DNA from 2 places in the Massilia sp. TWP1-3-3 genome. Region 2 is predicted to be linked to the other one. Evidence: predicted binding sites of a transcription regulator. Region 2 holds the regulator's gene; the other holds the start of a gene.

Region 1 (4,209 bases), on a different contig from region 2:
CAAGGATTTGATGAATAAGGGGACGCCTCAGAAAACGGAATTTAAAGTACGCTAAGTGGATCGACCTGCATTTCAGCCAATTATCGGCCAGCAATACCTGCAACCGACAGCCCTCTCAAACCAGCATTCGCTGCAAATGAATCTGCATTCAGCCGCACCAACTGCATATCCCAGCCCCGCGCACAGACTAACCCCCGATTTTTGCAACTCGTCCTAGTTGCGGCGCAGCCTGTCGCGTGACGCTATCCCTGCTGCAGCGGACCTATTAGTCTGCGCATTGCGTGGCCCATATGGTGACGCGAAACTTTGCGCTTATTGGAAAGGCAGGAACATTTTGACTATGCATGAAAAGCAAGCATCCTCCAGCAAAAGTGTTTCGCTAAGTAGGCGCGCGCTGGGAAATCCGGTGGTTCGCATTCTGTTGGGGTCGCTGCTGGTGTGGCTTCCAGCACCCTTGGTGACGAAGACTGCGCACGCGCTGCTTCCAGCGCGTTACGCGCATGTCTGGCCGATGGTACTCGCATCAGTGCTCATTTTTTTAGCATACCGGTTCTTCGTGCTTCGAGTCGAGAGACGACCCGTGACGGAGTTGTCGATGCGCGGAGCGTCAAGCGAACTGGCCTTTGGCGTGCTGATCGGCTTTGCAATGCAGGTGCTGTTGTTTGGTGTGCTGTGGTCTTTGGGGGCGTACCGGATTGATGGCTTCGGCGCACCCACTGTTGCAATGCTAAGCATCGTTCCTTTTTACCTGGGAGTTGCACTGCTCGAGGAAATAGTCGGGCGTGGCATTGTTTTCGGCATTTCGCAAAAGGCGCTTGGAAGTGTCTGGGGTGTGGCAATTTCCTCAATATTCTTCGGCTTGGTTCACGCGCCTAATCTCGGCGCCAATCCGATCGGAGTACTGACATGTACAGCCTTTGGAATGATGTTTGCGGCGGCGTACATGGCAACGCGCAGGTTGTGGCTGTGCATTGGGATCCACTTTGCTTGGAACTATGTTCAAAGCCAGGTGTTCTCGTCGCTGGTCTCCGGCACGAGCGACGGTGATGGCCTGATTCTAGGGCATCTGACAGGACCGTCGTGGCTCAGTGGCGGATCCTTTGGGGCGGAGGGTTCAGTGGTGGCCCTGACCTTGGCTCTGCTTGGGTTCGCCGTCCTCATTATTCGTGCGCGCTCCGTTCAAAGCAGCAACGCTTACGTGTCCGTTGCATAGTCGATACGTAGGTCTTGCTTCATCCGGTCCGTGCTAGACGTTCGACCTTTCAAGAAAGCAATGACGCCTTTGGGGCGAGGGCGGCCGCACGCGGGTTCAGTCCGGGCATTAAGATATGCGCCGTGTTTACAGGCGGAGTGATGCCATGGCCGAAGCACTTCTTCCTGAAGGCCTTCGGTCGCTCATAGCAACTCATCTCCCGGCCCACCTACGGTCGCCGAAAGGCGCGACGGCTTCGCGCGCACGTCCATGTGGATCGAGCTAGCGGTGACGCCGCTAGCGCACCGGCAGCTGTGGGTGGCGAGCATACGGGCCGTAACCCGACCGATCGTGGCAAACTCGCCTGCAAACACCATCTGCTGGTGGACCAGCGTGGGCCGCCGCTAGTAGCCCGGATCTCGGGCGCGCAGGTGCATGACTCGCGTCTGCTCATCCCGCTCGGGCAATGCGCTGGCGCTTTTCGCCTTACCTTTTCACCCGGCTGCCCGCTATTTGGGCACTGACGTTAGTGTCCGCTCACCGCCTGATGCGCCTCGCGCCCGCACTCGGAAATGTCAAGGGCCCGCACGCGAATAAATGTCAAAAAAATTAGGTTAGTGATTCCAGAAAGCTATTGCAAGCGTTCGGCCTAGCCACTACAATTAGTCCTCAAATTTGATCAATGCACTAGATGTAGTGGTACAAAGAGAACTTCAGCCAAAATGCATAAGAGTGCTTTCTTTAAAGAACGCCCCAAAAAGAGCGCAGTATTTACCAAAAAATGACGATGAATTCCAGCCCGGCGCGCCAGGCAGGATGGTCATTTTTTTGCTTTTTCAGTCTTAGAACTGGGCGCGCCCGAGGGCAGCCCACTTGATATAACAATCGGCGCAGCACAACTGCCAGCCGTTCCAGGAGGTCTCATGCAGACAAACCAAGAATCACCGAACAATCCCATGCACGTCACACCTGGAGCTGCAGCACCAGTCGAAAACAGCCCGGCGGCGATCGCCGCCAGCGGCGACTACCGCATCATCCGCCGCAACGGCTCGGTCGTCGCGTTCGAGCCATCCAAGATCGCCATCGCCGTCACCAAGGCGTTTCTGGCCGTGGTCGGCGGCCAGGGCGCAGCCTCGGCGCGCGTGCGCGACCTGGTCGAGCAGCTCACCAACAATGTCGTCAGCGCCCTCGTGCGGCGCCAGCCATCGGGCGGCACCTTCCATATCGAAGACGTGCAGGACCAGGTTGAACTGTCGCTGATGCGCTCGGGCGAGCATGACGTCGCGCGCGCCTACGTGCTGTACCGCGCCAAGCACATGGAAGAGCGCCGCCTGCAAAAGGAAGCCCAGGGCGCCAGCGATATCGCCGCCCCGCAGATCCACGTGCTTGACAATGGCGTGCGCCGCGCGCTCGACATGCAGCAAGTGCGCGACCTGATCAACGCCGCCTGCGTCGGCCTGGAAAAGCACGTCGACGCCGACGCCATCCTGGCCGAAACCGTACGCAACCTGTACGACGGCGTGCCGGTCGAAGAGCTGCACAAGTCGGCCATCCTGGCCGCGCGCGCGCTGATGGAAAAAGACCCGGCGTACTCGCAAGTCACCGCCCGCATCCTGCTGCACACGATCCGCAAGGAAGTCTTTGGCCAGGAAGTGCCGCAGGCGAAAGCGGCCGCGCACTATCTGGAGTACTTCCCGCAGTACATCGCCAAGGGCATCGCGAATGAACTGCTGGACCCGGTCCTCGCTTCCTTCGACCTGGCCAAGCTGGCCCGCGCACTGGTTGCCGACCGCGACCTGCAGTTCGGCTACATCGGCCTGCAGACCCTGTACGACCGCTACTTTTTGCACGTGCGCGACGTGCGCATTGAAATGCCGCAGGCCTTCTACATGCGGGTGGCCATGGGCCTGTCGCTGCGCGAAGAAAACCGCGAAGCGCGCGCCGTCGAGTTCTACAACCTGCTGTCGTCGTTCGACTTCATGAGCTCGACCCCGACGCTGTTCAACGCGGGCACGCTGCGCTCGCAATTGTCGTCGTGCTACCTGACCACGGTCTCGGACGACCTGGAAGGCATCTACGACGCCATCAAGGAAAACGCGCTGCTGGCCAAGTTCGCCGGCGGCCTGGGCAACGACTGGACGCCGGTGCGCGCCCTGGGCGCCCACATCAAGGGCACCAACGGCAAGTCGCAAGGCGTGGTGCCGTTCCTGAAAGTGGTCAACGACACCGCCGTCGCCGTGAACCAGGGCGGCAAGCGCAAGGGCGCCGTGTGCGCCTACCTGGAAACGTGGCACATGGACATCGAGGAATTCCTCGACCTGCGCAAGAACACGGGCGACGACCGCCGCCGCACGCACGACATGAACACGGCCAACTGGATTCCCGACATGTTCATGAAGCGCGTGATGGAAAAGGGCGACTGGACGCTGTTTTCGCCGTCCGACTGCACGGACTTGCACGACAAGGTCGGCAAAGCGTTCGAGACCGCCTACCTGGGCTACGAAGCGAAAGCGGCAGCCGGGGAAATCCGCGTATTCAAAAAAGTAGCCGCGCTCGACCTGTGGCGCAAGATGCTGTCGATGCTGTTTGAAACGGGCCACCCGTGGATCACCTTCAAGGACCCATGCAACATCCGTTCGCCGCAGCAGCACACGGGCGTGGTCCACAGCTCGAACCTGTGCACCGAGATTACCCTGAACACGGGGCCGGATGAAATCGCCGTCTGCAACCTTGGTTCGGTGAACATGCCGGCCCACATGAAAGAAGGCAAGCTCGACCCGGTCAAGCTGCAAAAGACCGTCCGCACCGCAATGCGCATGCTCGACAATGTCATCGACATCAACTATTACGCTGTCGACAAGGCCCGCAATTCAAACATGCGCCACCGTCCGGTGGGCCTGGGTATCATGGGCTTCCAGGATTGTCTGCACATGATGCGCGTTCCTTACTCGTCGATGCAGGCTGTCGAGTTCGCGGACCGTTCGATGGAAGCCGTTTGCTACTACGCTTACCTGGCC
Region 2 (4,209 bases):
TGCAGTGCGATTTGCCGATCACGCTCGCCGCGCGCCGAGCGTTCCGCATTGAGCGCGGTGCGCACCATGGAAGCGGCAAGCAGCATCAGCACCACCACGATGCACAGCGTGACAAACAGCGCAGCGCCTTGTTGCGCGGCGGCTGGTGAACGATGGGTGCGGAGGCGATGAGAACGCATCCTGCCCTCAGTGCGCCACATTGCGCAATTGGATAGTGGACGAGAATGTGCGCCGCTCGCGATCACGCAGCGGCAGCGCCATGTTTGCCTTTTCGACGTGCACGCCCAGGTCGCCGGGGGCGGCAGCGCTGTAGGCCGCGCCAAACAGGTCGAACACCGCAGCACTGCCCACGCCCTTGCTGCGCCGCGCGCCATGCAGCACCAGCGCCACCTTGATGCTCGCCACGCGCTTCCACCATGTGTCGGGCACGATCGTTCCCATGCTGTCGGCCTCTGGCGCCAGGTTGGCATCGTGCGCCGTAATGTCGGTGGCGCTAACGAAGCGGTTGGCTTGCCCGTCCGCGACGGCATCGGTGTCAACCCCGTACAGGACCTGGAACGAATCCACACCACCAACCACCGCCTCGGCGCTCCAGTTGTTCGCGCCGCGGTATTTGCAGCGCAATTCAGGTTCGCCCTTGGCGCTGCTGCCGACATAAAAGATGCTCCAGCCCTCCTGCCCGGCGCCGACCGTGAAGCCGGCGCACGTGAGCGCGCTGCCGTCGCCGCCGGCCTTGCCCGAACCGGCAAAGCGCAGCGCCAGCACGTCGCTGCCATTGATGGCGGCCGGCCGCGGATTGGTCAGCGCATCGCTGTCAGACGAAAGCGATGCGGCGTCCAGCCCCATGATGAAGGGCGGTGCGGCTGGGTCGGGCTCGCCGGCGGCGTCGTCGCGGTCAAGGTCGGCAAAGCCGGCCTGGCGCGCCGCCCGCTCGATGGCGGCCAGCGCAAAGCGCCCGGCGTCGTCGACCATGGCGGCCTCGGTCTGGGCCACATAACTGGCGCTGGCAGACACCAGCGTCATAGCGGCGATCAGGATGACGAAGGCGCCGACGGCCACGGCCACCAGCAGCTCGCTGATGGTAAAACCGCGCTCGCGCTTCATGAGGATGCTCCCGCGACGATGGCCACCATTGGCGCGAACTGCGCCTCGGCGCCGGCGTCCGTACTGCGCGTGCGCCAGCCCAGCTTGATGACGATGGGCGCATTGAGCCCGCCCGCGCACGGCCAGGCCAGCGTATTGGCCCCTTTGGCCCCTTTGGCCCCTTGGGCCACGATGGCGGCGTCGCGGCAAACGGTGACGCGAGCGCCGGGAAAGCCGGCGTGCAGCGCCTGCGAAATTTCGTACAGGTCAAAGGCAGCCATTTGCGCGCTGTTGCAGTCGGCGCCCGCATAGCAAGGCGCAGCAGGGGGCGCGGGCGCGCCGTCGGTCAGCGCGTCGTAATGGAGCTGCAGGTAGGCATTGAGCGCGTCGCCACCGCGCGACTGTTGCGCGTTGGCCTGCATACGGTCGGCCAGCGAGCCTGCCAGTTGCACCGCTGCCGACGTGAGCGCGGTGGCCTGGCGCGTTTGCAGCGCGGCGAGTTGCGCACCGGCGGCGCCCAGCACGCCGATGGCCAGCACCAGGATGGACACCAGCACTTCGATGAGGGTAAAGCCGCCAACCTGTTTTGCTTGCACCAGAGCCTCCGCAACGTTGAACGCGCGGCAGCCAAGCACGGTGCGGCCCCTGCATTTACACTGCAGAGTTCGCTACCTTGCATTGATCTGGGTCGCTTGGGCACCAAGTTATCAGGCGTGACAAAGCCGCCGATGAGATGGCTCAATAGTGCGAAGGGACTTATTTGCGGGGTTTGCGCTCTTGCCCGACTTCGGCAATGGCATCCTGGAATTCGGCCAGGTCCTCGAAGTTCTTGTAGACGGAGGCAAAACGGATGTAGGCAATCTTATCGAGCCGTTTGAGTTCGGCCATGACCAGTTCGCCCACGTAATTGGTGTCAACTTCGCGCTGGCCGCTGGTGAGCAGCTTTTCCTCGATCGAGGCCACGGCCAGGTCGATCGCTTCGGCCGACACGGGGCGCTTGCGCAGCGCCAGCATCAGTGAACCGCGCAGCTTGGCCGACGCAAAATCGGTGCGGCTGCCGTTCTTTTTAACGATGATCGGCATCGACAGCTCGATCCGTTCCTTGGTCGTGAAGCGCTTGTCGCACTTGGCGCAGCGGCGCCGGCGCCGGATCGAATCGCCCTCCTCGGACACGCGCGTGTCGAGGACCTGGGTATCTTCATGCTGACAGAAAGGACATTTCATGTGGGCGCCGGCGCTTCGCTTGGCTTTAAGAAGCGTAGACCGGGTACTTGTCGGTCAGCTTCTTGACTTCGGCCTTGACGCGCTCCACCACAGCCTGGTCGCCCGGGTTGTCGAGGATGTCGGCGATCAGGTTGCCGACCGTGGTGGCATCTTCTTCCTTGAAGCCGCGCGTGGTAAACGCCGGGCTGCCCAGGCGAATGCCGGAGGTGACGAACGGCTTTTGCGGGTCGTTCGGGATGCCGTTTTTATTGCACGTCATGTGCGCGGCGCCGAGCAGGGCTTCGGCTTCCTTGCCCGTCAGGTTTTTGGCGCGCAAGTCGACCAGCATCACGTGCGACTCGGTGCGGCCGGAAACAATACGCAGGCCGCGCGCGATGAGCGCCTTGGCCAGGGCGTCGGCGTTCTTGACGACCTGCTGCTGGTACTCCTTGAAGCCAGGCTCCAGCGCTTCCTTGAAGGCAACGGCTTTGCCGGCGATCACGTGCATCAGCGGGCCACCCTGGATGCCGGGGAAAATTGCCGAGTTGATCGCCTTTTCGTGCTCGGCCTTCATCAGGATGATGCCGCCGCGCGGGCCGCGCAGCGACTTGTGCGTGGTCGAGGTGACGAAGTCGGCGTGCGGCACCGGGTTCGGGTAGACACCGGCGGCGATCAGGCCGGCGTAGTGCGCCATGTCGACCATGAAGTAAGCGCCCACATCCTTGGCGACCTTGGCGAAGCGCTCGAAGTCGATTTTCAGCGAAAACGCCGAGGCGCCCGCGATGATCATCTTCGGCTTGTGCTCATGGGCCAGTTTTTCCATAGCGTCATAGTCGATGTCTTCTTCCGGCGTCAAGCCGTAGGAAACAACATTAAACCACTTGCCCGACATGTTCAGCGCCATGCCGTGGGTCAGGTGGCCGCCTTCGGCCAGCGACATGCCCATGATGGTGTCGCCCGGCTTGAGCATGGCGAAGAACACGCCCTGGTTGGCCTGGGAACCGGAATTAGGCTGCACGTTGGCCGCTTCAGCGCCAAACAATTGCTTGACGCGATCGATTGCCAACTGCTCGGCGATATCGACGAATTCGCAGCCGCCGTAGTAGCGCTTGCCTGGATAGCCTTCGGCGTATTTGTTGGTCAACTGCGAGCCCTGGGCTTGCATCACGGCAGGCGAGGTGTAGTTCTCGGAGGCGATCAGCTCAATGTGATCTTGCTGGCGGGTGTTTTCTTTTTGAACTGCGGCCCACAATTCCGGGTCAACATTGGCGAGCGTGTGATCTTTTGCAAACATGAAAAACTCCAATCGATAAGAGTGCGAGGCACCTGACTGTAAGGATCGAATGAGGAATACCGTCGGAAACAGGACAGGCAGCCTCATCGTGCGCTTCCATCGGTGGCTGCCCAGGCGAACGGCTGATGAAATCTCACGTTCCCCGGTGGAAGCCCACCTTTCGCCGACTGGCAAGGACCTCGCCGCGACTTTTCGCCAGTTACGTGAGACGTAATGGAGGCCAAATTGTAAGTTAAACCCTTGATTTGGGCAAGGAAAGGGCTTGCAAAGGTGACAGCGCGCCGGATCGAAGGACACATCGGCTACAATTTGGTGGTTACCCCACTGTAGGGATGTGAGAAATGATCGTTTTTATTACAGGCGCCTCGGCAGGTTTTGGCGCTGAAATGGCACGTACGTTCGTAAAAAATGGCCATCAGGTCGTGATTAGCGGGCGCCGCAAGGAGCGGCTCGACGCCCTGGCGGCCGAACTGGGCGACCTGGCGTTGCCGCTGGTGATGGATGTCACCTGCAAGGATTCGATCAACGAGGCGATGTCGATGCTGCCGCAGTCGTGGCGCCAGATAGATGTGCTGATCAACAATGCCGGCCTGGCGCTGGGCACCAAACCTGCGCACGAAGCGCCGCTG

What was found. Region 2 encodes NrdR, which represses ribonucleotide reductase genes. Its sites were predicted from a motif close to CACNANATNTNGTG; they were not measured.
Region 1: a site for NrdR is predicted at 1,878-1,891, ahead of ACP7D4_RS10665 (ribonucleoside-diphosphate reductase subunit alpha). Genes of this name have one in related genera too.

The regions. Positions count from the first base shown of each region.
Region 1 covers NZ_JAFCWX010000008.1:244,154-248,362, forward strand. Annotated here, with positions in the region: gene ACP7D4_RS10655 (CPBP family intramembrane glutamic endopeptidase) at 341-1,213, shown strand; partial or broken gene ACP7D4_RS10660 (IS5/IS1182 family transposase) at 1,471-1,653, shown strand; gene ACP7D4_RS10665 (ribonucleoside-diphosphate reductase subunit alpha) at 2,149-4,209, shown strand, end outside.
Region 2 covers NZ_JAFCWX010000032.1:55,319-59,527, forward strand. Annotated here, with positions in the region: gene ACP7D4_RS23510 (pilus assembly PilX family protein) at 1-179, opposite strand, end outside; gene ACP7D4_RS23515 (PilW family protein) at 187-1,104, opposite strand; gene pilV (type IV pilus modification protein PilV) at 1,101-1,679, opposite strand; gene nrdR (transcriptional regulator NrdR) at 1,840-2,307, opposite strand; gene glyA (serine hydroxymethyltransferase) at 2,333-3,580, opposite strand; ZMP/ZTP riboswitch at 3,682-3,793, opposite strand; gene ACP7D4_RS23535 (SDR family oxidoreductase) at 3,922-4,209, shown strand, end outside.